DNA from 4 places in the Pseudomonas sp. VD-NE ins genome. Region 1 is predicted to be linked to each of the others. Evidence: predicted binding sites of a transcription regulator. Region 1 holds the regulator's gene; each other region holds the start of a gene.
What was found. Region 1 encodes FliA, which starts transcription of late flagellar genes. Its sites were predicted from a motif close to CTAAAGTTTNNNNNNNNNNNGCCGNTAA; they were not measured.

Region 1 (7,489 bases):
GCGTCCTTGTCCATCACGCCGCGTTTTACCGCAATGGCGCGCAGGACGTTCGGGTCCATGCCTTTGCCGTCATCGGAAATCGACAGCAGGATATGGTCGCCCTCTTGCTCGGCTGCCAGTACCACGCGACCGCCACGGGCCTTGCCCGACGCTTCGCGTTCTTCCGGCGACTCGATGCCGTGGTCGACGGCGTTGCGCACCAAGTGGACCAGCGGGTCGGCCAGGGCCTCGACAAGGTTTTTGTCGAGGTCGGTTTCTTCACCCACCAGTTCCAGGTTGATCTCTTTCTTGAGCTGACGCGCCAGATCTCGAACCAGACGCGGGAAGCGCCCGAAGACTTTCTTGATTGGCTGCATCCGCGTCTTCATAACGGCGGTCTGCAAGTCAGCCGTGACCACGTCGAGGTTCGACACGGCCTTTTGCATGGCTTCATCGCCGCTGTTCAGGCCCAGACGCACGAGACGGTTACGCACCAGCACCAGCTCGCCAACCATGTTCATGATTTCGTCGAGACGTGCCGTGTCGACGCGCACGGTGGTTTCGGCTTCGCTCGCCGGTTTTTCCGGTGGCGGTGTTGCCGGCGCACGGGCCGGAGCCGGTGCAGCAGCGGCGGCCGGTTTTGGCGCTTCGGCTTTCGGCTCAGGCTTGGCAGCAGGCTTGGGCGCTGCAGCAGCGGCCGGTGCCTTGGCAGCCGGTGTGGTGACGGTCGAAGCTCTGCCAGCAGCGGCGGTGCCGACTTCGGAGAACTTGCCTTTGCCGTGCAATTCGTCGAGCAGCGATTCGAACTCGTGATCGCTGATCAGATCGCTACCGGCCGCCGCAGCAACCGGTGCGGCTGGCGCAGGTGCCGACGCAATCGCCGACTCCAGCGCATCGACGGCAAAGTTGCCCTTGCCATGCAACTGATCGAGCAGGGCTTCGAATTCGTCGTCGGTGATATCAGAGCTGTCGCCCTTGGCCGGAGCCGCAGGGGCTGCCGCCGCTGGCGCAACCGCGTCCACCGCAAACTGGCCCTTGCCGTGCAGTTGATCGAGCAAAGACTCGAACTCGGCATCGGTGATTTCATCGCTCGCGGCTTCAGCGGCCGTTTGCACAGGGGCAGCAGCGGCCGGGGCTTCGGCTTCAGCCTTGACGGCGTTCAGCGAGTCCAACAGCTGTTCAAATTCGTTATCGGTGATGTCGCCCGACGCGTCGCCTTCGACGACCAGTTCTTCGATCATCTCGGCCACTGGCGAAGCCGGGGCTGTGTCCGCCGATTGCGGTTCGGCCAGACGCGCCAGGGCGGCCAGCAGTTCCGGGGTGGCCGCGGTGATCGGCGCACGCTCACGAACCTCAGTGAACATGCTGTTCACCGCGTCCAGCGCTTCGAGGACAACGTCCATCAGTTCTGCATCAACGCGACGTTCACCCTTGCGCAGGATGTCGAACACGTTTTCGGCGATGTGACAGCACTCCACCAGCTCATTGAGCTGAAGGAAGCCGGCGCCCCCTTTTACAGTGTGGAAACCGCGAAAAATTGCGTTGAGCAGATCTGCGTCATCCGGACGGCTTTCCAGCTCGACCAGTTGTTCGGACAGTTGCTCAAGAATCTCGCCGGCCTCAACCAGGAAATCCTGAAGGATCTCTTCATCGGCGCCGAAGCTCATTAATGGGGTGCTCCTACAGGTCTAAAAACCCAAAAAACCTAAAATTCCAAAACTCTAGAACCCGAGGCTGGATAACAAATCGTCCACATCGTCCTGACCGGACACAACGTCTTCTCGTTTATCGGCATGAATCTGCGGACCTTCACCCTGCGAGAGATGTTTTTGTGGATCTTTTTCTGCAAGCATCGCGGCGCGGTCATGTTCGATGCCCGCAAAGCGGTCGACCTGACTGGCCATGAGCACGAGTTTGAGCAAATTGCTTTCGACTTCGGTGACCAGTTGGGTCACACGCTTGATCACCTGACCGGTGAGGTCCTGGTAATCCTGGGCCAGCAGGATGTCGTTGAGATTGCTCGACACCGCACGGTTGTCCGTGCTGCTGCGTGACAGAAAACCGTCGACCCGGCGCGCCAGTTCACGGAACTCTTCAGCCCCGACCTCGCGACGCATGAAGCGGCCCCAATCGGCGCTCAACGTCTGGGCTTCGTCAGCCAGACCATTGACCACCGGCGTGGCGCTTTCCACCAGATCCATGGTGCGGTTGGCCGCGGCCTCTGTCAGCTTGACCACATAGCCCAGGCGTTCGGTGGCGTCGGTGATTTGCGACACTTCCTCGGCCTGCGGCATGTTCGGATCGATCTGGAAGTTGACGATCGCACTGTGCAATTCACGTGTGAGCTTGCCCACTTCCTGGTACAGGCCACGGTCACGGGTCTGATTGAGCTCATGGATCAGTTGCACAGCGTCGCCGAACCTGCCTTTTTCAAGGCTTTCGACCAGTTCGACCGCGTGTTTTTTCAGGGTCGACTCGAAATCGCCCTGTGAAGATTCGTTATGCTCCATAGCTCCCCCGCGCGTTCATCAGCCGATGCGTTCGAAAATCTTCTCGATTTTGTCTTTCAACGCCTGAGCCGTGAAAGGTTTGACTACGTAGCCGTTTACACCGGCCTGAGCGGCTTCAATGATCTGCTCGCGCTTGGCTTCTGCAGTCACCATCAGCACTGGCAGGTGCTTGAGTTTTTCATCGGCACGCACGTGGCGCAGCAGGTCGATACCGGTCATGCCCGGCATGTTCCAGTCTGTTACCAGAAAGTCGATGCTTCCGCTGTTGAGCACTGGAATGGCAGTCACGCCATCGTCAGCCTCGACGGTGTTGGTGAACCCAAGATCACGCAGCAGGTTCTTGATGATCCGCCGCATCGTTGAGAAGTCATCAACGATGAGGATTTTCATGTCTTTGTTCAATTCGACCTCCAAGCAGTCTTAAACGCGCCCAGCACCTGGACGCGCCACTTCAATCAATCGGCGCAGCACTCGAAGACTGTCTGGAGCACAACAGAGCAAGACCGGTGCCGTTCATCACCGCACCAGCCTCGTTCGCAGTGTCCCCACACTGCCTTCAGCGCGCTCGCCACTCCCCCAAACGCCCCCGCAAACGGGCCGCGCACTGGCTGTGTAACTGGCTGACCCGCGATTCACTGACGCCAAGGACTTCACCGATCTCCTTGAGGTTCAGCTCTTCGTCGTAGTACAGCGCCAACACCAGTCGCTCACGCTCCGGCAAATTGGCAATCGCGTCCGCCAGCGCTGCCTGGAAACGTTCATCTTCCAGATCGCGTGACGGCTCAAGATGAGCACTCGCGCCATCCTCGTGCAGCCCTTCGTGTTCGCCGTCCTGCAGCAGGTCGTCGAAACTGAACAGGCGGCTGCCCAAGGTGTCATTCAAAATCCCGTAGTAATCGTCGAGACTCAATTGGAGTTCGGCCGCAACCTCGTGATCTTTAGCATCACGGCCGGTTTTAGCTTCAATTGAGCGAATCGCGTCGCTGACCATCCGGGTATTGCGGTGAACCGAGCGTGGCGCCCAGTCCCCTTTGCGCACTTCGTCGAGCATCGCGCCGCGGATTCGAATGCCCGCGTACGTTTCGAAACTGGCGCCTTTGCTGGCGTCATATTTGGTCGAGACTTCGAGCAGACCGATCATCCCGGCCTGGATCAAATCTTCAACCTGCACACTCGCCGGCAAGCGTGCCAGCAAGTGGTAGGCAATGCGTTTGACCAGTGGCGCGTAACGCTCGATCAGTTCGTACTGCGCGTCACGTGCCGACTTCTTGTAGTAGTTCATACCGCTTGCGGTCATAGCACGGGCCCTGCCGTTTGCTGCACGAGGCGCTCGACGAAAAACTCAAGGTGGCCGCGCGGGTTGGCGGGCAGCGGCCAGGTGTCGACCTTCTGCGCGATGGCCTTGAACGCCAGCGCGCACTTGGAACGCGGGAAGGCTTCATAGACCGCACGCTGCTTCTGCACCGCTTTACGCACGCTTTCGTCGTAAGGCACGGCGCCGACGTATTGTAGAGCGACGTCGAGGAAGCGATCCGTGACCTTGGTCAACTTGGCGAACAGGTTGCGCCCTTCCTGCGGGCTCTGCGCCATGTTGGCGAGGACGCGGAAGCGGTTCATGCCGTAATCGCGGTTGAGCAATTTGATCAGCGCGTAGGCGTCGGTAATGGACGTCGGCTCGTCGCAGACCACCAGCAACACTTCTTGCGCGGCGCGTACGAAACTGACTACCGAGTCACCAATACCCGCAGCGGTGTCGATCACCAGTACGTCGAGATTGTCGCCGATGTCGCTGAACGCCTGAATCAGACCGGCATGTTGCGCCGGGCTCAGGTGGACCATGCTCTGTGTGCCGGACGCCGCCGGCACGATGCGAATGCCACCGGGGCCTTGCAACAGCACGTCGCGCAATTCGCAGCGGCCTTCGATCACGTCGGCCAGTGTGCGTTTAGGGGTCAGACCCAACAAAACGTCGACGTTCGCCAGTCCCAGATCGGCGTCCAGCAGCATGACCCGACGGCCAAGCTCTGCCAGCGCCAGAGACAAGTTCACTGACACGTTAGTCTTGCCGACGCCACCTTTGCCGCCGGTCACCGCGATCACCTGTACGGGATGCATGCTGCCCATGTTATTTCTTTACCTTGTCTTGCATAGACGGAGGCCACATTACTGGCTGCGCGTTCACAAACGGAACAATGCATGGCAGACCATCGATGTAGGTACAAAAACTGTTCATGAATACCTCAGCCTACCTGCTTGGTCGGGCTGTGATAGATATCAGCGAACATGTCAGCCATGGCTTCTTCGCTGGGTTCTTCCTGCATTTGCACGCTGACGGCGCGGCTGACCAGTTGATGACGACGCGGCAGATGCAAATCATCCGGAATCCGTGGGCCATCGGTCAGGTACGCGACCGGCAATTCATGACTGATCGCCAGGCTCAACACTTCGCCAAGGCTGGCCGTTTCATCCAGTTTAGTCAGGATGCAGCCGGCTAGCCCGCAACGCTTGTAACTGTGATAAGCGGCGGTTAGAACCTGTTTCTGGCTGGTGGTTGCCAAGACCAGATAATTTTTTGAGCGAATGCCACGCCCGGCCAGACTTTCCAGCTGCATGCGCAGGGCCGGATCGCTGGCTTGCAGGCCGGCAGTATCGATCAAAACCACGCGTTTGCGCAGCAGTGGATCCAGCGCTTGCACCAGCGATTGACCCGGATCGACGTGAGTCACTGGCACATTGAGAATGCGGCCCAGCGTCTTCAGTTGTTCCTGCGCACCGATACGGAAACTGTCCATGCTCACCAGCGCGACATTCTGCGCGCCGTATTTCAGCACATAACGCGCGGCAAGCTTGGCGAGTGTAGTGGTCTTGCCCATGCCGGCAGGGCCGACCATGGCGATCACACCGCCCTCTTCCAGCGGCTCGACTTCCGGCACGGCAATCATCCGCGCCAGATGCGCAAGGAGCATGCGCCAGGCCTGACGCGGTTCTTCGATATCAGTGATCATCGCCAGCAGATCGCGCGACAACGGCCCGGACAGGCCGATACGTTGCAGACGGCGATACAGGTTGGCTTGCGCCGGACGGCTGCCTTGCAGCTGATTCCAGGCCAGGGTGCCGAGCTGGACTTCCATCAGCTCGCGCAGGCTGTTCAATTCAAAACGCATCGAATCCAGTGCACGCGGATCAACACCACCGGAAGACTGCGCAGGCGCCGGGGCCGGACGCGCCGGGGCGGCGTAAGTCGGCTCGCTCAGCGGTTCAGCGGCGGTCAGCGGCAGGCCGGCCGTCAACGGCAGCCCGGCGAAAATCTGGCGATTGCTATTGCCGTCGGCTTCGCCACGCAGGCTCAACTCGGCCTGGGCGGTGACAATGCGCGACTGGGTCTTGCGCAGCTCGTCTTCGAGTTCCATGTTCGGAACCCGTGGCGCCAGCGCCGACAGTTTGTAATCCAGTGCCGCCGTCAGCTCGACACCGCCGGCAATGCGGCGATTGCCAATGATGGCGGCATCAGCGCCCAGCTCATCACGAACCAGCTTCATGGCCTGACGCATATCGGCGGCAAAGAAACGCTTAACTTGCATAAACCACTACCTCAGCCGTTGGGCCCTACTGTCGCAACGATGGTCACTTGCTTGTTGTCCGGTATTTCCTGGTAGGCCAGCACATGCAATCCAGGGACTGCGAGGCGGCCAAAGCGCGAGAGCATCGCGCGGATCGGGCCGGCGACCAAAAGGATCACCGGCTGACCTTGCATTTCCTGACGCTGCGCCGCTTCGATGAGCGAACGCTGCAGCTTCTCGGCCATGCTTGGCTCCAGCAGAACGCCCTCTTCCGAGCCTTGTCCTGCCTTCTGCAGACTATTGAGCAATATTTGTTCCAACCTTGGTTCCAAGGTGATCACAGGCAGCTCCGACTCAGTGCCTACAATGCTTTGGACGATGGCGCGGGATACGCCGACGCGCACAGCAGCCACCAGCGCGGCGGTATCTTGACTCTTCGCGGCGTTGTTGGCGATGGCTTCGGCGATGCTGCGGATGTCGCGCACCGGTACGTGTTCGGCGAGCAACGCTTGCAGCACTTTGAGCAGTTGCGACAGCGACACCACGCCCGGCACCAGCTCTTCAGCCAGTTTCGGCGAGCTTTTGGCCAGCAATTGCATGAGTTGCTGCACTTCCTCGTGGCCGATCAGCTCACTGGAGTGCTTGTACAGAATCTGGTTCAAGTGGGTCGCGACCACGGTGCTGGCATCCACCACCGTGTAACCGAGGGATTGAGCCTGGGCACGCTGGCTGATTTCGATCCACACCGCTTCCAGGCCGAAAGCCGGATCTTTGGCGTTGATGCCGTTGAGCGTGCCGTAGACCTGGCCCGGGTTGATCGCCAGTTCGCGATCCGGATAGATCTCGGCTTCGGCGAGGATCACACCCATCAGGGTCAGGCGATAGGCGCTGGGCGCCAGATCGAGGTTGTCGCGGATGTGCACGGTCGGCATCAGGAAGCCCAGATCCTGCGAGAGCTTCTTGCGCACACCCTTGATCCGCGCCAGCAACTGCCCGCCCTGATTGCGGTCCACCAGCGGAATCAGGCGATAGCCGACTTCCAGACCAATCATGTCGATTGGCGTCACGTCGTCCCAGCCCAGCTCTTTGGTTTCCATGGCGCGGGCCGGCGACGGCAGCAGTTCCTGCTGACGCTTGACCTCTTCCAGCGCCACGACCTTGGCGACGTTCTGCTTCTTCCAGAACAGGTACGCGCCACCCGCAGCCAGCGCCGCCATGCTGAGGAACGAGAAGTGCGGCATGCCCGGCACCAGGCCCATGACCGCCATCAGACCGGCCGCCACCGCCAGCGCTTTCGGCGAGGCGAACATCTGACGATTGATCTGCTTGCCCATGTCTTCCGAACCGGAAGCACGGGTCACCATGATCGCTGCTGCTGTCGATAACAACAGTGATGGCAATTGCGCCACTAAACCGTCACCGATGGTCAGCAAGGCATAA
Region 2 (7,489 bases), 2.1 Mb from region 1:
CGACACGAACGAATAGCTCGCCGCACCGAGACCGCCACCGGCCAACGCTTCAGGACTCAATCGCGCCATCATCAGGGTGTCAGTCAGCACCATCAACATGTGCGCCAACTGTGAAGCAATCAACGGCCCTGCCAGCCGCAGGATGGCCCAGAGTTCGGTACGCACAGGATGCTGCATGGTCATTACCACTCAATTTCAGAGGGAACAGGAGACCGTCGATTCTCAGGCCTTGGCAGGCTTTGCACAAAGGGATAAAAAGGATGGGTTGCATGATTAAAACTCATCCTGAGCAGATTTTGTCAGACTGGCTGCATCCCGCTATAGGAGCTTTCTGTATGTCGCGTCGTCTTCCTCCCTTGTATGCCCTGCGCGCATTTGACGCGGCGGCGCGACATAGCTCGTTCACCCGTGCGGCTGAGGAGTTGTCGATTACCCAGAGTGCGGTCAGCCGGCATATTCGAACCCTGGAAGATCATTTCGCTTGCCGGCTGTTCCATCGCAGCGGGCGCAATCTGCAACTGACCGAAGCGGCCCGTCTGCTGTTGCCCGGCATCCGCGAAGGCTTCACTGCTCTGGAACGAGCCTGCAATACCTTGCGTGCCGAAGACGACATTCTGCGCATGAAGGCGCCGTCGACCTTGACCATGCGCTGGCTGTTGGCGCGGCTCAGTCGCTTCCGTCACTTGCAGCCGGGCAACGAAGTGCAACTGACCAGCGCCTGGATGGATGTCGATTCGGTGGACTTCAACGATGAGCCGTTCGATTGCGCTGTGCTGCTGAGTGACGGGCATTTTCCGCCGGACTGGGAGGCCAGCCTGTTATTTCCTGAAGAGCTGATCCCGGTGGGTGCGCCGAACCTGCTGAATGATCAGCCGTGGGATCTGGCCCGGCTGGCGTCCACCGAATTGCTCCATCCGACCCCGGATCGCCGCGACTGGCGCAGTTGGCTGGAGCACATGGGACTGTCGGATCAGGTCTCGCTCAAGGGCGGACAGGTGTTCGATACCCTCGAGTTAGGGATGATCGCAGCGGCGCGCGGCTACGGTGTATCGATGGGCGATCTGTTGATGGTCGCCGAAGATGTGGCACAAGGAAGACTGAGCCTGCCGTGGCCGACCGCCGTCGCCAGCGGACTGAATTATTACCTGGTGTGGCCAAAGACCCGCCCGGGAGGTGAACGTTTGCGCCGCCTCAGCGACTTCCTCCAAGGCGAAGTCCGCGCCATGGAGTTGCCTGCGGTTGCGCGCTTGAGCTGAAACGTTCGAGCCGCCACAATGCCGGCCTTGTGCCATAACCCTGCTGCTCGCTCAAGTATTCGGCTTTACCGCCGAATACGTGCATGTGGAACCGTCGTGCCGGTATCCACGATTCACCCCCACTATTAAAAATTATCCGAGCTGCGATCAAGGAGGATCGGAAAGTTCGGCCAGGAGCTGTCATGTCTCAACCTCGCGCTCGGATCGCCTCACAGTTAGGCCTCGCCCTCGCCGTGATACTGGCGATAGTCATCAGTGGCAGTACGGTGTTCGCCCTGCGTTCGCTGGATTCGGCCAACCTCGCCACCCGTGAAGAGCATCTGGCCAGTGAGGCGCGGCTGCTGGCCGACCAACTGAGCACCTTCCACGGCACGCTGCGTGAAAGCACTCAGCGCCTGAGCGGGTTGTTCGAGAAGCGCTTCAGCGCGGGTTTGAGCATTCACCCCAGTGAACCGGTGACAGTCGCCGGCACCCAGACCCCGGGACTGCACCTGGGCAGCGAAGTGTTGAACAACAACTTCAAGGAAGTCGACGAGTTCAAGCAGATGACCGCTGGCGTCGCCACCCTGTTCGTGCGCAGCGGCGAAGACTTCGTGCGGGTCAGTACCTCGCTGACCAAGCAGGACGGCACGCGCGCCATCGGCACCTTGCTCGACCATGCGCACCCGGCCTACGCAAAATTGATGGCGGGGCAGGGCTATGTCGGTCGCGCCTTGCTGTTCGATCGCTCCTACATGACTCAGTACACGCCGGTGCGTGACGGCAGCGGCAAGGTGATTGCGGTGTTGTTCGTCGGCTTCGATTACACCGATGCGCAGAACATCCAGTTCGACAACCTCAAGCGCTTCCGCATCGGCCAGAGCGGTTCGCTGGCGTTGCTGGATGAGCAAAACAAATGGCTGGTCGCACCGGCGGGTGTGCAAGCGCTGGATCAAGCCGTTCCGGTGATCAAAGGTCTGGCGGCGAAACCGGGCAAGGGTGAGTTCTGGAGCGACACCGCTGAAGACTTCTACAGCATTGCCGTGCCGTTCGATGGCGGGCCGTGGTCGGTGGTGGCGAGCATGCCGAAATCCGAGATCCGCGCGGTGACCTGGAGTGTCGGCACGCAACTGGCGATTGGCAGTCTGTTGGCGATGTTGCTGGCGGTCGGTTCGGTGGTCTGGCTGCTGCGCAGCAAACTGGCGCCTCTGGGGGATCTGGTGCGTCAGGCCGAGGCTTTGGGCGCCGGTGATCTGAGCGTGCGCCTGAACGTGTCGAGCAATGACGAGATCGGCCAGTTGTCGCGCGCGTTCAACCAGATGAGTCAGGCTTTATCGACCATGGTTGAGCACATCCGTCGTGCCTCGCAAGAAGTTAACAGCCGTGCACAGGCGCTGTCCGGTTTGTCCGGCGGTGCCTACGAAGGCATGGAACAGCAGTCCGGCGAAATCACCAGCATGGCCGGCGCGGTGGAAGAGTTCAGCGCAACCTCGCTGAACATTGCCGACAACATGGGCGCGACCCAGCGTCTGGCGCAGGAAAATGCCCAGCAAACGCAGATTGGCCGCAGCTCGATGGAAGAAGCGTCGTCCTCGCTGGAGCAAATCGCTGGTGCCCTGAACAGCACCGCCACCGTGATCAACACCCTCGGTCAGCGTTCGCAGGAAATCGGCGGCATCGTTGGCGTGATTACTTCGATTGCCGAACAGACTAACTTGCTGGCGCTCAACGCCGCGATTGAAGCGGCACGTGCCGGTGAACAAGGTCGCGGCTTCGCCGTGGTGGCCGATGAGGTGCGTAGCCTCGCTTCGCGTACTCGTCAGGCGACTGATGAAATTTCCAGCATGATCCACAGCATCCAGCAGGAAACCGGCAATGCGATCAGCACCATGGAACAGGGCAATGTGCTGATGCAGGAAGGTTTGTCGCGTAACGCCAACGTCGCCTCGGCGCTGGCGCGCATTGATGAGCAGAGCCGTTCGGCGGGGCAGCAGTTTGCCGCGATTACCACCGCGACGCAGGAGCAGAGCAGCACCGCGACTCTTTTGAGCAGTAACCTGCAAAGCATTGCGATGGCCAACAGTGAGCAGCGCGAAGTGGTGTCCAACCTGGCCGTGACCGCCAAGGAACTGGAAGGTCTGGCGGCCGAACTGCGTCAGGAGGTTGACCGGTTCCGTTAAGGCGCCGGTGCCTTATTGATACACCGAGAGGTCTTCACTGGAGTCGACCTCTCCCCATTCGCCGGTGTAGGCGACAGCTGCAATCGGCACACGACCGGCATCGATAACGCGTTGCAGGGTGTTGGTCATGTGCATGCTGTCGCGTTGCTGCGGCGACAGTTCTGCACGCAGCCGCAGGACTTCCGCCCAGCCTTCGGGCGTGAAGCGCAAAAGCCCCATGTACTGTCCCTGAACATCGTCCACCGATTGCGGCTTGTTGCCGATTTCGGCCAGCGTGTGCGCGGCGGTCAGGCGAAAGGTTTCGGCATCCAGCAGCGGATCGCCGAAACGCTCGGTCCACAGCTGCAACCAGTTGGGGGCGTAGGTTACGGCCAGCGTTGCGTCGCTGTTGATCAACGACTGTACGGCCACAGGGCTGTAGAAAATATCCGAATAACTGACGATGCACGGCTCGCCCTGAAGCCAGGACTCGGCGCAGGCCAGTGACGAAACCATGTTGGTCTCGGCCCAGTGCGGGTTGTGAAACGCGCTCAGGCCACGCTCTGCCAGCAGCTCGCGCTTGTAACCCGTCACCACCGCGATGTCGCTGATACCCGCTGCCCGCAATGACTCCAGCTGCCATTCCAGCAGCGGTTTACCGCGCAACTCGACCAGACATTTTGGGCGTTCATCGGTGAGGCTTTTCATGCGGCTGCCACGTCCGGCAGCCAGAATAATGGCTTTCACTACAGGGCTATCCCGTGAATTCTTCAGTGGAATCGGTTTCGCCAAACAGTTGCTGCAGACGCTGAAGGTCGTGCGACGCGAAATCGTTCTCGCGCTCCGGGTGCCACATCCAGCCCTGCCACGGTCGTTGCAGGTGGCGGATCGCTTCGATTTCGCCGTCCTCGCTGCGCGCCAGCACCTCGAACCCGAGCGGGCAATCGGCGAGGGCGAAGGTGTGATAGCTGTTGACCTCGGCGACGATCTGCCCGGATAGCTGATGCCGGGTGCGTACATGGCCGGTGACCGGTTTCAGCGAGACACCCGACCAGTGCGCAAGCATCTGCATGCCCCGGCAAATTCCCAACAATGACAGATGGCGTGCATGGGCGTGGTCCAGCAGCCTGTTTTCGGTGAAGTCGCGAGCCGGGCACTGACCGATGTCGTTGCCGCCCGACAGCACGATGGCTTGTGGGTTTACCGCTGCCAGCCAACGATCGAGGTCGTCAGGGGTTTGCCAACGGTTGGGGACCGGCACGGGGATAAAGCCTGCCGCCAGCACAAACGCGATCAGGCGCTGATCCAGCGCATCACGGCTTTCGCCGCGCTCAGGGTGGGTATCGACACGCTGGCTGATCGCGACCACTTTCATGACATCAACTCCACTCGGCGCGCCGATGTTCACTGTGTTGCCGGCCGATATTGCAATGCCTCCGCCAGGTGTTCGCGCGTGATGTCTTTTTCCTGGCTCAGATCGGCCAACGTCCTGGCGACCTTGAGCAACCGGTGCGCCGAGCGCAGTGACAGGGTCAGCCGTTCACAGGCTGATTCCAGCCAGGTCTCATCGGCTGTGGATAACCTGCAGTGGCGACGCAGGCCTGGCAGATCAAGAAACGCATTGGCACAACCCTGGCGTTTCTGTTGGCGTTCGCGGGCTTCGGCTACCAACGCGGCCGCACTGGCGCTGTCTTCTCCTGGCTTTACCGCAGGGTTCAGCGCTGTCGCCTCCCGCGCAACCGTCAGGTGTAAGTCGATCCGGTCCAACAGGGGACCCGACAACTTGTTGCGATAGCGCTGAACCATGTCCGGCGTGCACGAACACTTGCCGCTGGGTTCACCAAGATATCCACAGGGGCAAGGGTTCATCGCCGCCACCAACTGAAAGCGCGCGGGGAAACGCACGCGATCCTTGGCCCGGGCGATCACGATGAACCCCGACTCCAAAGGCTCACGTAAAACTTCCAGCACCTTGCGATCAAATTCCGGCAGTTCATCGAGGAACAGCACGCCGTGGTGCGCGAGGGTGATCTCGCCGGGTTGCGGTTTTGAGCTGCCCCCGACCAGTGCCGGGCCGGATGCGGAATGGTGCGGCTGGCGGAATGGACGCTGCGGCCAGTGGGTCAGCGGCACGCCACTGGCGACGGATTGAATCGCCGCAACCTCAAGGGCTTCGCATTCGGACAGCGGCGGGAGCAGTCCCGGCAATCGACTGGCCAACAGCGTCTTGCCCGTCCCCGGGGGACCGCTGAACAGCAGGTTATGCGCACCCGCTGCGGCAATCAGCAGCGCCCGTTTGGCTGCCATTTGCCCCTGCACTTCGTTCAGGTCTGGATAGGGTCTGGCGGCATGGATCAAACCGTCCGACACGTAAGGCTCCACCGGCGTATGCCCGTTGAAATGCGCCACCGCCTCCAGCAGATGATCCACCGCAAACACCTTCAACCCGGACGCCAGACAGGCCTCCTCGGCATTCGCTCGCGGCACCACCAGCGCCCGCCCGGCCTTGCGTGCCGCCAGTGCTGCGGGCAACACCCCACGCACCGGCCGCACCGCGCCGGACAACGCCAACTCACCCAGACATTCCACCTCATCCAGCGTCAGACACGGCACCTGCACACTCGCCGACAAAATCCCCAGGGCAATCGCCAGATCAAACCGTCCGCCATCCTTGGGCAAATCCGCCGGCGCCAGATTCAACGTGATCCGCCGCGCCGGAAACTGCAGCCCGGAATTGATGATCGCGCTACGCACCCGATCCTTGCTCTCCTTCACCGCCGCCTCGGGCAGACCGACCATGGTCAGCGACGGCAGGCCGTTGGCCAGATGGACTTCGACGGTGACAGCGGGGGCTTCCACGCCAATCTGGGCGCGACTGTGGACGATGGAGAGAGACATGGTCGTTCCTTGAGCTGAATCGGGGGCCGCTTCCTGCGGGTTTTTTAAGGGTAGTTGAGCCGGGTTTCAGTGCTGAAATAGAGGTTTACAAGACGTATCAAGACCCGATGGGCAGTCACTGCTTGCCTGAATTGGAGCGTTGACTCTCGCCCGGCATTGACGGATCCTCCCGCTTGAGGACTGCAACTGCGCATTCGTCGGGACTGGGCACCAGTAAAAGCTCCCCCGCATTTTTGGCAGCAGAGAAAGCTGGTTTCTCTGAAGTGACGACGGGCCGGCTCGTCGGATTCTGAACCCATGGTTGCAAAGCCAGGAGCTAAAGAATCGCTGCGACTACTCCTCCAAACACAAAAAAGGCGTCCTATGGACGCCTTTTTATTTTTGACTCAGGATCTTTTACCGGCCAGCGGGCCGCTTGGCTCAAGCTCTGGCCCACACGTAACAGCAACTTCAATAAATCGCCGTTGGTTGGCTGACATATCCCCAGCCAACCGGAGTGCTTCGAGATGTAGTTCAACAATCTGAAGAAGCTTTGCCTTTCGCTTTTTTGGGCTCATACGCACCTCGTGCGATTGGGTTGTTGATTTCGATGTTATTGACCGTTCACAGAAATGACAAGCCGGTTGGTGTGGTCGAATTCGAACCCCAGTTTCCGGTAGTAAAAAACAACATTCGGATCAGGATCCTGAATCTCGATTTCTTTGCATCCTAGCGCTCGCGCATAGTGATCTGCGACAAGCAGAGCAATCGGCGCGATCCTGCCGCGAAGCGGGTGCGCCCTATCCGGATGCCCTTCCAACAGAACAATCTTTAAGCAGATAGAGCTTGCGCGCGGGGTCGCATAGCACATGCCGCAAAGAGTCTGTTTGTACCATATCGCCAAATCCAGACCTTTCGCATCTTTACTTTTCCAGTCTGCAACGTCATCCCAAGGGAAAACTGTTGGCCCCTCCCAGAGAAAGTATTGCTTTATCGCTGCTGGGGTAATTGGCTCAAACTTGACCGCTGCTGCATCAATATTTGGGATTCTCGGGGCAATGTTCTTGAGAAAGAATTTGTAGGCGATCTTTCGCGAGTTTGATCTGAATGTCTGGTTACGAAGATCCGTTGCTTTGCCTTTTCTTCTCATTGTTTTCATCTGTTTGGATCTGGTCGCAGAAGATAGCCAGCAGAGAGGGGGCAGCGAAATCAGACGTG
Region 3 (7,489 bases), 1.5 Mb from region 1:
GCGGCGCTGTTGTCGGTGATTGGGTTGGGTCTGACCCTGCTGCTCCAGCGCCGGGCGATTTCCTGAACCTTGAACCAAACCCTGTGGGAGCGAGCCTGCTCGCGAAAGCGGTGAATCAGTCAGCACATATATTGACTGACACTACGCTTTCGCGAGCAGGCTCGCTCCCACAAGGGTTCTGCACCTGACTATTGATCCGCGGTCTGCATGCCGGCCCGGGTCGGCTTGCCCAGAGTATGCGAGAAGAACCGCCCGGCCTCGGAGATCAGGTTGCGATGGATATCCTCGCGATCCACGCCATCAGCATCGGTACACAACGCCGGCATCGCGCGAATCTGCTCTTCGTTGCACGGTGCCATAAAGACGAAGTGCCCTGCCCCGGCCAGTAGTTTGAAATCCGGCGCCGTTGGCAGTTTGCGCGCCAGCGCGGCAGCGTTCTTGTCGAAGGCCACCAGTTTGTCGCCATCACCGCTGTAGAGCAGCACCGGCACATGCACGTCAGCCAGGGTGTGACGACCGAACTTGAGGCTCAGCGGTGCCATTAACAGAAGCGCATGGACACGCGGATCGGCCACCGGTTGCAGGTCATCACGATCGACGATCAATTCGCCCTGCGTATTGCAGGCATCACGATCATCCGGACGTTCCTGGCAATAACGCCGCAGACGATCCAGATCCGGTTGCGCCCCGGACAGGATCAACGCGGTCTCGCCGCCCGCCGAATAACCGATCACCCCGACCTGATCGGCGTTGACGTACGGCGCAAGCATGCGGTCGCCAAGGGTCGCGGTAATCGCTTCGGAAATCTGGATGGGCCGCCCGTAGAGATTGCTCAGGGTGCCGAGCCGGCTGTGGTCTTTGGAGTTGTCGCCGGGATGAATCACCGCCACCACCACAAAGCCTTTGCGCGCCAGCGAGGTCGCGAGGTCGTGCAGCGCCAGCGGCGTGCCGGTGTTGCCGTGGGAAAGCATCAGCATCGGAAAGCGGCCGATGGCGACTTTGGTGTCTTCGCCGGCCTCGACTGAATAGCCTTCGAGCAGGCTCATGTGTTCACGGTCGCTGGAAGGATAGAAGGCAATGGCGCGCATCGGCTGCAAATCCAGCGGATCGAGGAACGTCATCTCGTGATAACCGACGCTCCACACCGGGTGTCGCCCAGGCGCAGCCTGCACTGAATTCAGGCTGCCAAGCAGGCAAATCAGTAACGCTGCACAAAGACGCATCATGGGATGCCCCACCCTGTTGTTACTCAATCGAAAGATCCGTGGCGTTGCGGGCCAGAAACGCCGGGGATTCGGCGTTTCGGTACGACAATGCACTCAGACGCTGATTGTGTGATTGCATAACCCGGGCCAGATTATGTAACAGCCAGAAACAAAAAACTCCGTATTCGCCCCTTGCGGAACCAGAATACAGAGTTTTTTGGGTGTTACCTGAACATCAGCTGTTCTTTACGCAAGCCTTACGCGGCGGCGAACAGTTGCTCGCTGATCTTCGCTTGTGCAGCGGTCATAGCGTTGTTGCGCACTTCTTCGCCATAAGCGAGGCCTTCGGCACGAACGATTTCGATGTCGGTGATGCCAAGGAAGCCCAACACCAGCTTCAGGTACTCTTCGTGAGCGATGCCACTGGCCTGACCGGCATGAATGCCGCCGGAGGTGGAAACGATCACCACTTTCTTGCCACCGCACAGGCCTTCAGGGCCGGCTTCGGTGTAACGGAAGGTTTGACCGGCGACTGCAACGCGGTCGATCCACGCCTTAAGCTGGGTCGGTACGGTGAAGTTGTACATCGGTGCGGCGATGACGACGGCGTCGGCAGCGATGAATTCGGCCAGGGTCGAAGCGCTCAGTTCGGCTTCGTGCTGTTGAGCAGCGTTACGCAGCTCAGCGGTGGTGCCGGCGGCGACCAGGGTGGTCGACGAGAAGTGGCTGATGGCGTCGGCGGCCAGGTCGCGGTAGGTCACCACGGCGCTTGGCTCGGCGGCTTGCCAGGCTTTGACGACTTCGCCGCTCAACTGACGGGAAGCCGAGTTGTCGCCCAGAATGCTCGAATCGATATGCAGCAGTTTCATGTGGAATCTCCTGGAAGGAATCGCCGGTGGCGACGGAATGGAGACAATCCTACGCAAGAAACCAATGGATTATTAGCCGCCTTAAATGCGATAGTTTGTCCCACTGATAGAACAGTTGGATTTCCCAATGCAAGACCTCAACGATCTCTACTATTTCGCCAAAGTCGTCGAGGCCGGCGGTTTTGCCGCGGCCGGGCGATTGCTGGGCATTCCCAAGTCACGCCTGTCGCGGCGCATTGCCGAACTGGAAGAACGCCTTGGCGCGCGTTTGCTGCAGCGCACCACCCGACAACTCAACCTCACGGCGGTTGGCGAACGTTATCTGCGTCACTGTCAGGCGATGTTGCTGGAAGCGGAAATGGCCGATGAAGCGGTCGCCAGCATGTCCAGTGAGCCGCGTGGACGTTTGCGGGTGTCATGCCCGACCGGTTTGGCGCATGAGATGCTGCCGTGGGTGATCAGCGAATTTCTCGGTAAATTCCCGCAGGTGCAACTTGAAGTCGTTCTGCTCAATCGCCGCGTCGATCTGGTCGGCGAAGGCTTTGATGTGGCGTTGCGCGTGCGTGAACATGGAGATGAGGATCCGTTGCTGGTCACCCGGCGTCTGCGCCAGGCGCAAATGGTCGTGGTGGCCAGCCCGGCGTTTATCCAGGGTCAAACGATTCACCATCCACAAGACTTGAAAACGCTGCCGGTGCTCGGCGCGCTGGAGGCGGATCGTCTGGTTCATGTGCGCCTGTTCGATCAGCAGGGCAACAGTTTTGAGCTGAACATGGAAGCACGCCTGGGCATCGACGACTTCATTGTGCGCAAAGCCTGCGTGCTGGCCGGCCAGGGTTTTACGTTGCTACCGATGATGTACTGCGAAGAAGAACTGAGAAACGGCACCCTGGTGCAATTGCTGCCAGAGTGGTCGTTGCCCGGCGGCTGGCTGCAAGCGGTGTATCCGCATCGACGCGGCGTGATGCCGGCGGTGCGCGCGTGGATCGATCATCTGGTCGAGTCGTTCAATGCCTGTGGGGAGCGGTTGTTATGAGCAAAGGAAAGATGAACGAAGCCGACGTCGCCGCGTTCTGCCTGGCATTGCCCGGGGCTCGGGAAGATTACAAGTGGGGCGGCGTGCGGGTGTTTTCGATTGCCGGCAACAAGATGTTTGCCTTGCAGGGGCTGCGTGGGGATTCACTGGCGTTCAAGGTCGACAAGGATCTGTTTCTCGGTCATTGCGACCGCCCGGGGATTCATCCGGCGCCGTATCTGGCGCGGGCACAGTGGATCATCATGCATCCGCCCTACCCGTTGGGTGCCGAGGAGTTGCAGGGTTTGCTGCAGCGCTCGCATCAACTGGTGGTGGGCAAGTTGCCGAAAAAGACCCAAATCGGATTATTGCTGTAACCCCGATCTCCCTGTGGGAGCGAGCCTGCTCGCGAAAGCGGACTTTCATTCAACGATGATGTTGTCTGATACGGCCTCTTCGCGAGCAGGCTCGCTCCCACATTGGTTTTTGCAGTTCTTTAGAACAGGGTCAACAGGTTCGAGCCGAGAAACAGCTGGTCGATCCAGAACACTTGGTGCAATACGACAATCACCCAGAACAGAATCTGAAACGAGACCTTGCGCGTCTTGTGCCGGAACACTTGTTGGGCGATCAACGCGCCAGGCCAGCCGCCGGCCAGTTCCACCGCATGCAGGATGTTTTCCGGCGTGCGCCAGGCATCCGTCTGCGCCTTGCGCTTGTCAGCCCAGTACATGAAGAACGCCAGCACGCTGACGATCCCGTAAGCGGCTAACGGCACCAGCGAAATCCCGCGCAGCCACATCGACACTGAGCCGAACAACGGCAGCGCACAGACGATCAACAGAACCAGCAGTTTCAGCTTCAGGTTCTGGATGTTGTTGCCGCGCGAAGGTCGTCCTTCAGGGCGGCGTGCGCGGGAATCACTCATGGCTTGGCCGCCGCCCAGTCGATCCAGCCAAACTGCCACGTCGCCAGAATGACCAGGCCAAACACGATCCGATACCAGGCAAACGCCGCATAGCTATGGCTGGCGATGAACTTGAGCAAGCCGCGCACGGCGATCATGGCGAAGATGAACGCCGTGACAAAACCGATGGCGAACACCGGGAAGTCCGCCGGCACAAACAGGTGGCGGTACTTGTAACCCGAATAGACCGCCGCTCCGACCATGGTCGGCATCGCGAGGAAGAACGAAAACTCGGTGGCAGTCTTGCGCGACAGGCCGAACAACAAGCCGCCAATGATCGTCGAGCCGGAACGCGAGGTGCCGGGAATCATCGCCAGACATTGGGCGAAACCGACTTTCAGGGCATCTTTCCAGGTGATCTCATCGACCGTTTCGGCGTGCACTTCATGCTGACGCTTTTCCGCCCATAACATGATGATGCCGCCCACCACCAACGCGGTCGCGACGGTGATCGGGTTGAACAAGTATTCGTGGATCAGGTCGGCAAAGATCACCCCCAGCACAACGGCGGGCAAGAAAGCGATCAGCAGATTGGCGGTAAAACGCCGGGCGCTCGGCTGGGTCGGCAAACCGATGACCACGTCGAGAATCTTGCGCCGAAACTCCCAGACCACCGCGAGAATCGCGCCGAGCTGGATGATGATATTGAACGCCATGGCCCTTTCGCCGCCGAAATTCAGCAAGTCGGCAACAATGATCTGGTGTCCGGTACTGGAAATGGGCAAAAACTCCGTCAGCCCTTCTACAACTCCTAGTATCAGTGCCTGCAAGGCCGTCCAAAGATCCATCAATCCCCCAAAGAGCGATGCGCGCTGGCATGCTCCGATAGTATTTTTCTAGCGTTCACTGCGATCAGCGTAGCTGGTTATGGCTGTACCGATTCCGCACGCACAGGATCCACACGAAACGGTCAAAATTCCGTGAAATATCAATTTGGATTCAGGTTTTCACGCGCGGGGCCGAAATCCTAACAGACAAGCCTTAATAGCGCTGCCGCGTTATACGACTTGGGTCGCGTATGCCCGCTCACGAAATCGTGGTTGGATGCTGGCGGTCGTTTATTACAAGAAAAAGAATCCGGAGTGACAGCGTTATGAACAGCTTGCGCAGTGTGTCGATCAGCCGACGCTTGTGGCTCATCTTGATTGTGGCGGTGGTCATGTTGCTGACCTTGGGCATGTTGATGCTCAAGCAGATCCACGACGATCTCTATCACGCCAAGGCCCAGAAAACCCAGCACGTGGTACAGACGGCCAGCGGCCTGCTGACCTATTACCACGATCTCGAAACCGCCGGCACCTTGAGCAAAGACGCGGCACAGAAGCAGGCGCTGACGGCGATTCGCGGCCTGCGCTACGACCAGAGCGATTATTTCTGGATCAACGACCTCACGCCCGTGATGGTCATGCACCCGACCAACCCAAAACTCGAAGGCCAGAACCTCTCGGCGATCCGCGATCCGGACGGCTTTGCAGTGTTCAACGAAATGGTTGCCATCGCCAAGGCCAAAGGCGCCGGCATGGTCGACTACCGTTGGCCGAAACCGGGTGCCAGTGAGCCGGTGGCCAAGACCTCCTACGTCAAATTGTTCGAGCCTTGGGGCTGGGTGCTCGGTTCCGGGGTTTACGTCGACGACGTCCAGGCTGAATTCCAGGGGCAGGTGATCAAGGCTACGGTCATCGGCCTGGCGATTGCCGTGATCATGGCGTTGCTGGTGATCCTGATCGCGCGCAGCATCGTGCGTCCGTTGCAGGAAACCGTGAACGCCATGGCCAACATTGCCAGCGGTGAAAGCGACCTGACCCGCAGCCTCGATACCCATGGCAAGGATGAAGTCACTGAGCTGGCGCATCACTTCAACGCCTTTACCGCCAAACTGCGGCGGGTGATCGGTGATTTGCAGGTGTCGGCCAGTGCACTGGGCCAATCGTCCAGCGAACTGGGCAACGATGCTTCGCAGGCGCAGCAACGCAGCCAGCAGCAATCGCAGCAGATGGAACTGGTGGCGACCGCGATCAACGAGGTGACCTATGGCGTGCAAGACGTGGCGAAGAACGCCGAGCACGCCGCCGCGGAAATGCGCGATGCGGAAGCGCAGGCGCAACAGGGCCAGATCAATATCGACGGCAGCCTGCAGCAGATCGACAAGCTGTCCGGGACTATTGATCAAGCGGTTGAGGTGATTCGTACCCTGGCAGCAGAAAGTACGCAGATCGGTAGCGTGCTGGAGGTGATCCGTTCGATTGCCGAGCAGACCAACCTGCTTGCGCTCAACGCCGCGATCGAAGCGGCGCGGGCCGGTGAGCAAGGTCGCGGGTTTGCCGTGGTGGCGGATGAAGTACGCTTGCTCGCGCAGCGTACGCAGAAGTCGACCGCGGAAATCCAGTCGATGATCGAGCGCCTGCAGAACCATTCCGAAGCCGCCGTGAAGGTGATCGGCGACAGCAGCAAAGCGTCGCAATTGACCATCGAGCAAGCGGGATTGGCCGGCGCCAGTCTGAATGCTATTGGCCAAGCGTTGCGTAATCTCAATGGTCTGAATGCGTCGATTGCCAGCGCCACCTTGCAGCAGGCGCATGTGGTCGAGGACATCAATCAGAACGTCACCCAAGCGGCCGGCCTCTCGCACAGCACGGCGATCGCGGCCGAACAGTCGAGTGCGGCCAGTCTGCGCCTTGGTCAATTGAGCGAGCAACTCAACGGCCTCCTGCGCCAGTTCCGCGTCTGACCCGTGTAACTTTGGTGAGCCCGCCCCTCACCCCAGCCCTCTCCCCGAGGAGAGGGGGCTGACCGAGGTGTCTCAAGCTATACGTCGACCTGAAAAATCGAGTCGATTATGGATTCAACGCAGAAAGATCAGGTCGGCGTATCTCGAACATCCAACTTGGTCAGTCCCCTCTCCCTACGGGCGGTCCGACGTTTCGGGAGGGTTAGGGTGAGGGGCTTTTGATCTACAGCGATCATCAGCACCTAGCCCAATGCAGTACAATCCGCCCCTCCTCAATTTCCCCCAAGGAACCTACATGTCCGGGCTTGAACTGTTTGCCGCCGCCCTTGGTGTGATTGCCGTATGGCTGACGGTCAAACAGAATCCGTGGTGCTGGCCAATCGGCCTGGTCATGGTGCTGCTCTATAGCTGGATCTTCTTTGAAGTAAAGCTGTACTCGGACATGTTGCTGCAAGTGATCTACGCCGCGTTGCAAGTCTATGGCTGGTGGCAATGGACCCGCGCCGGGACGATGCATGACGGTCGTGAGGTCACCCGACTCGATCAACGCTCTATCCTGATCGGCCTCGGTGCAGGTGCCGTCGGCAGCCTGCTGCTCGGTGCGGCCATGGCCCACTGGACCGACGCCGCGCAACCGTGGCTCGATGCTGCGCTCACCGGTTTCAGCCTGGTTGCGCAACTGTGGATGGCGCAGAAGCGCCTGCA
Region 4 (7,489 bases), 3.2 Mb from region 1:
CGACCGCCGCGTCGACCTGCTCAGCGAAGGCTTCGATTGCGTGGTGAGGATTGGCGCGCAACCGGATCAATCAGTGGTCGCGCGACACCTCGGTGACTTTCCCATGGTCAACTGCGCCAGCCCCGCGTACCTCGCGCGCTATGGCGTGCCGCAGACGCTGGAGGACCTAGCGCAGCATCGGCTGGTGCATTACGTGGGCGTACTCGGTTCGCGTTCGGAAGGCTTTGTGTATGAGGAGGGCGGTCAGGTTAAGCGCTTGCCGATGGCTGGCAGCATTACGGTCAACAGCACTGACGCTTACGAGTCGGCGTGCCTCGGAGGCTTCGGTCTTACTCAGGTGCCGCGCACCGGCATGCAGCCGCATCTGGAAAACGGTGAACTGGTGACCGTGCTGCCGCAATTCACCGCGCCGGCGATGGGGATTTCATTGTTGTACGCGCGGCAGCGGCATTTGCCGTTGCGGGTGAGGGTGTTTATGGACTGGCTGGGCGATCTGATTCGCTCCGCGCTCTAACCAACACCACAAATCCAAATGTAGGAGCTGCCGGAGGCTGCGATCTTTTGATTTTGCTTTTTAAAAACAAGATCAAAAGATCGTCCGATCGCGGCCCGAGCCTTCGGCAGCTCCTACAGGGGAGTTGTGCGGATCAGAAGATCTGGGTGAACAGCCAATAGAGGCTGCCTGACAGCAGGATCGCCGCCGGTAGCGTCAGCACCCACGCCATCAACAGATTACGGATGGTCTTCATCTGCAACCCGCCACCGTTGGCGACCATGGTCCCGGCCACACCGGATGACAACACATGCGTGGTCGACACCGGCAAACCAAACATGTCCGCCGCGCCAATGGTCAGCATCGCCACGGTTTCCGCCGATGCACCCTGCGCATAGGTCAGGTGGGTCTTGCCGATCTTCTCACCCACCGTCACCACAATCCGCTTCCAGCCGACCATGGTGCCCAGCCCGAGCGCGATGGCCACGGCGATCTTCACCCACAGCGGAATAAACCGCGTGGCGTTGTCGATCTGTTGCTTGAACAGTTGCAGCTTGCTGCTGGTGTCAGCGTCGAAATTGCCGACCTTGTTCTTGTCCATCAGGCGAATGCTTTCGCTGGCCAGGTACATGTCGTTACGGACGTTGCCCATGGCTTCGGCCGGGACTTTTGCCAGCGAGCCGTAGCCCCTGACTTCTTCGCCAATGTGCCCGGTGAGGGCGGCGAGGGCGGGAATCAGTTGTGGCGTGGCGTCCTTGCTGCGCACGTAATCGGAGAGCACCGCACGCGGATCGGCCGGCGTCGGCAGCGGTGCACTTTTCACCAGCGCTTGCTGGGTGACTTGCGCCACGGCGGCAAACTGCAACGACTGTTCTTCCGGCATGGTGCGGTTCAAGGCATAGGCCATCGGCAAGGTGCCGACCAGAATCAACATGATCAGGCCCATGCCTTTCTGGCCGTCGTTGGAGCCGTGAGCGAAGGACACGCCGGTGCAGGTCAGAATCAGCAAACCGCGAATCCACCATGGCGGCGGCGTGTTGCCTTCCGGCGCTTTATACAGCGAACGATTCTTCACGAACGCCCGCAGTGCCAACAGCAACAGCGCCGCACAACCGAAACCCACCAGCGGCGACAGCAGCAAGGCGTAACCGATTTTGGTCGCCTGCGCCCAGTCGACACCGCTGGTGCCGTCGCGGCCGTGCATCAAGGCATTGGCCACACCGACGCCGATGATCGAACCGATCAAGGTGTGCGACGACGAGGCCGGCAAGCCCAACCACCAGGTGCCGAGGTTCCACAGGATCGCCGCGATCAGCAGGGCGAAAATCATCGAGAAGCCGGCAGACGAACCGACCTGCAGAATCAGCTCCACCGGCAGCAACGCAATGATGCCGAACGCCACCGCGCCACTCGAAAGCAGCACACCGAGAAAGTTGAAGAACCCCGACCAGACCACCGCGACATTCGGTGGCAGCGAGTGGGTGTAGATCACCGTCGCGACGGCGTTGGCGGTGTCATGGAAACCGTTAACGAACTCAAAGCCCAGGGCAATCAGCAGCGCCACTCCGAGCAGCAGGAACGGCGTCCACGTGGTGACCACCGTGCCGAGTTCGTGCATGTCGTGCATCAGGCTGTAAGCGGTGAACAGCATTCCCATCGCCAGCACGGCGAAAAAGATCACGTAGGTAAACGGGCCGGTTTTCTTGTCGAGGGCCGGCCTGCCGCTGGCGGCGGACGCGGGGCTGGCGGTCAGGGAGGGAGTAGCCATGAGCGGACAATCCTGAGCGAGGGAAGGAATGTCGCCCATGATCGTTGCAGAATGTTACAGAGAGACTGCGCCATGTCAGTGTTTGGGCTGATTAATCCCGCCGTCGGTCTTAAGGCCGATGAGGTCCCCTGTGGGAGCGAGCCTGCTCGCGAAGACGGAGTGTCAGTCACCATCATTGTTGAATGACAGATCGCTTTCGCGAGCAGGCTCGCTCCCACAGGGGATCTGTGCTGGACATAAGGTTCGGTGGTCAATAATCCCCGCGCTTGCGAAACGCCCAACGCCCGGCAATCACGGTAAACGTCGCCACCAGCGCGACCAATATCCAGAACCCTTGTGGATCCTGCGACAACGGCACGCCACCCACATTCATCCCGAAAAAACCGGCAATGATGTTGATCGGCAGCGCCAGCACCGTGACCACCGTCAGGGTGAACAGCGTGCGGTTGCTCTGTTCGTTGAGGTTGGCGGCGATCTCTTCCTGGAGCAATTTGATCCGCTCACCGAGGGCAGTGAGGTCGTTGATGATCAGCGCAAACTCCTCGGTGGATTTGCGCAGTTCCTTGACGTCCTCCTTCTGCAACCACGGCGGCGGCCGGTTAAGCAGACGCAGCAGCGATCCGGGTTCCAGCGCCAGCAGCCGTTGCAAACGCACCAGCACCCGACGATTGGCACCGAGTTCGGCGCGGTTGGTCGACAGTCGCGAGGAAAGCAATTCGTCCTCGACCTGATCGACGCTCAGGCTGGTCTTGCGCACGATCTGCGTCAGCACTTCGCCTTGATCACGGAGCAGGTGCACCAGCAGTTCCGAGGGCGAACGAAAGCGCTCGCCGGCCTTCACCGACGAACGCAATTTGTCCACCGAGTGCAGCGGTTGCAAGCGCGCGCTGACGATCAGTTTGCTGCGCACACAAACCCACAGCGTCGACACATCCGAGGAGACCATGCTGCTGAGGTTGAACACCACATCGTTGACCACCGCCAGCAACGCCGAGTCGACATGCTCAATGCGCGTCGAACGCGAGCCTTCGTGCAGCGCCTCGAAAAATTCTTCGGGCAATTGCAGATGACTTTTCATCCAGCGCTCGCACGCCGCATGCGCCAGATTGAGGTGCAGCCAAAGAAATTCGCCACTGTCGCTGTCGTCCTGCAAACAGCGCAACGCCGTGGCCGAGTCGACCTCGCGGCCCCGTTCGCCGGGCAGGAAGCGATAGCCGTAGAGCAGGCCAAACAGATCAGGATCGCGATGACTGATATCGAGGCTGTGGTTCATGAAGGCTCGCTGCGAGGAGGGTGCGTCGGTGCGCAAATGGCAGGTTCACTGAGCCGCATCATCGCAATGTCACATGACATTTATGTGACAGCAAAGTGACGTCAAATCAGCGACTTACCGGTGGTCGGATTCTCTTCAAGAAGCGCTCTGGTGCGCCGATCACGCTTAGGTTACGTTGCGCGCGCTTGGCCATGAGCCAAGGCTCGCCGACATGGATGTCCGGCAAACTTTCACGCCTTACCGGGCGTGCCTCATCCTTGTCCTGAGTATCTTTCGATGCTGCAAAAATCCTTGAGAGCGCAAATTCTCGCCCTGCTGAGCGGCAGCCTGCTGGCGATGCTGTTGATTGCGCTGGCGTGTTTTCATTTCCTGTCCAACGGCGTGCAAAGCTACAGCCAGTTGATCGCCGGTCCCTTGCACACCTCGCAATTGATCGACGAAGCCAACCTGCAATTCAAGGTGCAGGTGCAGGAGTGGAAAAACGTTCTGCTGCGCGGCAAACAACCGGCGGACCTGGCCAAATACTGGAGCCAGTTCGAAGATCGCCAGCGCGATGTGCAAAACATCCTCGGAGAACTGGCCAGCCAGAAAGGCCTCGAGCCGAGCCTGAAAAGCCGCATCGAACGTTTGCGTGATGAGCATCGTCAACTCGGTTCCGCCTATCAGAAGGGCCGCGATGCCTACGTGGCGGCTGGTGGCGATCCAACGGCAGGTGACGCCGCGGTCAAAGGCGTTGACCGCGCCACCAGCGATCAGATGAGCGAACTGGTCAGCGAGTTGCGCAAGCAAGGGACAGAGCAGTCGGCGCTGATCAGTGCCGAGGCCGATCGTACGGTGTTGTTCGGTCTGCTGGTGATGCTCGCGTCGGGCCTGTTGATCGGCCTGCTCAGCCTGTGGCTGGTCAACCGCAACCTGGTCGAACCGATCCGCAAACTGATCGATTACGTCACGCAGTTGAGTCGCGGCAAACTGGCCGAGCGTGTGGTCAGCGACCGTCAGGATGAACTGGGCAATCTTGCCGCCGCTGCCAACACCCTGCGCGATTTCCTCGCCGACACCTTCACCCGTTTGCAACGCAGCGCCAGTGATCTGGACAGCGCCAGCGGTGAGTTGAATGCGATCGCCACGACCATGGCCGGCGGCACCAACGAGCAGTTCAATCGCACCGACCAAGTGGCCACGGCGATGAACGAAATGTCCGCCACCGCCCAGGAAGTGGCGCGTCACGCCGCAGACGCCGCGCGTGCGGCTGACGATGCCGATCAGTCTGCGCAGCAGGGTGAAAAGGTCATGCAGAGCACCATCCACTCGATCACCCAGATGCGCGGTGAAATCGCCAATACCGCCTCGGTGATTCGTCGTCTCGAAGCCGACAGCGGCCGTATCGGCAAAGTGCTGGAAGTGATTCGCGGCATCGCCGAACAGACCAACCTGCTGGCGCTCAATGCTGCGATCGAGGCGGCGCGGGCTGGTGAGGCCGGGCGTGGTTTTGCCGTGGTCGCCGATGAAGTGCGTAATCTCGCGCAGCGCACCGCCGAGTCGATTATCGAGATCAACCAAATCATTCAGAGCGTGCAGACCGGTGCGGTGGACGCCGCACAAGCCATCGACAGCGGCCAGACGCGCAGTGATGAAAGCGTTGAGCAAGTGACCCAGGCGGGCGCGATGCTGGAGCGCATCACGCACGCCGTGGAAGCGATCCGCGACATGAACCGTCAGATCGCTACTGCTGCGGAAGAGCAGACCTCGGTGGCCGAAGACATCTCGCGCAACCTCACCGAGATCACCTCGATCGCCAGCACCAACCTCGACAACGTGCAGCGCACCGAAAGCGCCAGCCAGAACCTGCATGGTCTGTCCGGGCAACTGAACGAAGTCACTGCGCGCCTGAGCGCCTGACGCAATTGACTGTGTACCGGTTCGGATACCGAGTCGGTACACAGTCGATCTCAAATTGAGGCGGCCGTGGTCGATGACCGGTTATCTATAACCGGCATTGGAGCCTTTCCATGGTCAGCATCACTTCTGTTTCGATCAATCAGACCGTCAGCGCACCGACCAGCAAAACGTCGATCAGTGACGTTGGTGACGACACGTCTACTACCGCAACCGCCAGCACGGGTGCGACTGCCGATACCGGTAAAGTCGCCGCCGGTGGTGGTGCCGCTCCGGCGGGTGACAGCGGTTCCGGCAGCAGTGAAGAATCGGATTCGGTGAAGGAACTGCGCAAGCAGATTGCCGAGTTGCAGAAGCAATTGCAGGAAGAACAGCAGGCATTGCAAGCGGCACAGGCGAAGCAGGAAAAATCTGATGCGAAGGTCGCCGAGGTCGCTGCCGCACAGGCGCAGATCACCGCTACCTCGGCTTCTCTGTCAACCGCCACAGCCTCGCTGTTGCAGGCGTTGCAGGATTCCGACAGCAGCACTTCCGGTTCGCTGGTCAGCACCTCGGCGTGATGCCTTTTCCCCTCACCCTAGCCCTCTCCCAGAGGGAGAGGGGACTGACCGTGGTGACTATTTGAGGTACGCCGACCTGAAATATCGAGGCGCGCTCAGGACTTGAATAGCCCCCGATCGGCTCCCTTTCCCCCTCGCCCCCCTGGGGGAGAGGGCTGGGGTGAGGGGGAGAAAATCTCACTGACAACCAATTAAAAAGCCGAACACAAAAAAGCCGCACGATCTCTCAATCGTGCGGCTTTCTTTATGCTCGGTATCAAGTGTCTTGCTTGTTGCTCAACACCTTGCCAGTGGTCGCATCAAAGTCCACATCGAACTCTTTACCGTCAGCCGTCTTCAGCTCAACTTCGTACTCATAACCATTGAAGTGGTTATCCAGGTCAGTGTCAGTAATAGTCGCACCCGGATGCAGTTTCAGCGCTTCGGCGTTCATCGACTCCAGCGGCTTGATCTTGCCCGACTTAACCAGTTCAGGAATCTGGTCGACGCGAACATCAGCCTGGGCCAGGCCAGCGGTAAGAGTCAGGGCAGCGGCGGTAAACAGAGCAGTCAAAGTTTTCATCGGTTCGTTCCTTGGGGTGATTCGTTTAAGTGGCCTCAGGTTAACCGCCACAACTTAACTTACCCTTAAAACGCCAACCCCAAACAAAACGGGCAAGCCATGCACCTGCACAGAACCTGTGGGAGCGTGGCTGCCCGCGATGAAGGCGCCTCGATTTCAGATCAGAAACCGTTGTTCTTCAACACCTGATCAACACTGCCGGCCGCCGGGCGTTTGTAGAATTTCAACAGCTCGCTGGCGCGGTTGGTGAAGATGCCGTCGACACCGGCCGCCATGACTTTCTCGAAGTCCACCGGCTCGTCGACGGTGTAGACGTGCACCAGCAGGCCTTGATCGTGGGTGTATTTATTCATCCACGGTTGCACCAGATCCGAATAGCTCTGGTCGCCGCCCTTGGTCAGCTTCGCCGACGGACCGGTACCGATGGCACCTTGCGACTTCGCGTAGTCCACCCATTGCTTGAATTCAGCTTCAGACTTCGGCTCTTGTTTGCCGTAAAAAACGTTTTTGTCTTTCTCGCCGGATTCGGCAAACGTCACTTTCGATTTCGGCTCGATGCTGCCTTCGCCCACCCACAACAGAAGGATTTTCGGCACCTGCGGCATTTCTTTTTCCAGCAGTTCGAGGCTGTTTTTCTCGAACGTTTGCAGGATCACCTTGCCTTTGCCCTGACCCACGCCCAATGCGCTTTTCGCCAGTTTCGAACCGGCCGGGCTCAGCCAGCCTCGATCCTGCAATTTCTCTTTCAGGTCTTTCTCGATCCCGGGAAACAGCTGCGGCTCTTTGGTCTCGATGTACAGGCCCGGTTTGTGTTGCGGGTTGGCCTGGGCGATGTCGATGATTTCATCGAGGGTCAGAATTTTCAGCCCGGCGTAGGACGGGCGAGCGCGATCCGGGTACTTGGCGTTAAACCAGCTACCGGCATCGAGGGTTTTCA

Region 2: the regulator FliA is predicted to act here: its motif matches at 1,307-1,334, upstream of RMV17_RS28710 (methyl-accepting chemotaxis protein).
Region 3: the regulator FliA is predicted to act here: its motif matches at 4,995-5,022, upstream of RMV17_RS14655 (methyl-accepting chemotaxis protein).
Region 4: the regulator FliA is predicted to act here: its motif matches at 3,669-3,696, upstream of RMV17_RS22450 (methyl-accepting chemotaxis protein).

The regions. Positions count from the first base shown of each region.
Region 1 is NZ_CP134772.1:1,828,977-1,836,465, reverse strand. Features, by position in the region: gene RMV17_RS08065 (chemotaxis protein CheA) at 1-1,646, opposite strand, end outside; gene RMV17_RS08060 (protein phosphatase CheZ) at 1,701-2,489, opposite strand; gene RMV17_RS08055 (chemotaxis response regulator CheY) at 2,508-2,879, opposite strand; gene fliA (RNA polymerase sigma factor FliA) at 3,046-3,786, opposite strand; gene fleN (flagellar synthesis regulator FleN) at 3,783-4,613, opposite strand; gene flhF (flagellar biosynthesis protein FlhF) at 4,730-6,070, opposite strand; gene flhA (flagellar biosynthesis protein FlhA) at 6,082-7,489, opposite strand, start outside.
Region 2 is NZ_CP134772.1:6,396,875-6,404,363, reverse strand. Features, by position in the region: gene RMV17_RS28720 (NorM family multidrug efflux MATE transporter) at 1-177, opposite strand, end outside; gene RMV17_RS28715 (LysR substrate-binding domain-containing protein) at 336-1,256, shown strand; gene RMV17_RS28710 (methyl-accepting chemotaxis protein) at 1,439-3,415, shown strand; gene RMV17_RS28705 (phosphocholine cytidylyltransferase family protein) at 3,428-4,141, opposite strand; gene RMV17_RS28700 (gamma-glutamyl-gamma-aminobutyrate hydrolase family protein) at 4,149-4,769, opposite strand; gene RMV17_RS28695 (YifB family Mg chelatase-like AAA ATPase) at 4,799-6,292, opposite strand; gene RMV17_RS28690 (N-acetyltransferase) at 6,885-7,430, opposite strand.
Region 3 is NZ_CP134772.1:3,314,246-3,321,734, forward strand. Features, by position in the region: gene RMV17_RS14620 (MFS transporter) at 1-66, shown strand, start outside; gene RMV17_RS14625 (alpha/beta hydrolase family protein) at 189-1,226, opposite strand; gene RMV17_RS14630 (FMN-dependent NADH-azoreductase) at 1,463-2,074, opposite strand; gene RMV17_RS14635 (LysR substrate-binding domain-containing protein) at 2,202-3,110, shown strand; gene RMV17_RS14640 (MmcQ/YjbR family DNA-binding protein) at 3,107-3,466, shown strand; gene RMV17_RS14645 (DUF1294 domain-containing protein) at 3,586-4,017, opposite strand; gene RMV17_RS14650 (undecaprenyl-diphosphate phosphatase) at 4,014-4,844, opposite strand; gene RMV17_RS14655 (methyl-accepting chemotaxis protein) at 5,150-6,784, shown strand; gene pnuC (nicotinamide riboside transporter PnuC) at 7,080-7,489, shown strand, end outside.
Region 4 is NZ_CP134772.1:5,030,009-5,037,497, reverse strand. Features, by position in the region: gene RMV17_RS22465 (LysR family transcriptional regulator) at 1-514, shown strand, start outside; gene RMV17_RS22460 (inorganic phosphate transporter) at 648-2,261, opposite strand; gene RMV17_RS22455 (transporter) at 2,512-3,534, opposite strand; gene RMV17_RS22450 (methyl-accepting chemotaxis protein) at 3,811-5,433, shown strand; gene RMV17_RS22445 (hypothetical protein) at 5,544-5,990, shown strand; gene RMV17_RS22440 (PepSY domain-containing protein) at 6,247-6,552, opposite strand; gene RMV17_RS22435 (glycerophosphodiester phosphodiesterase) at 6,714-7,489, opposite strand, start outside.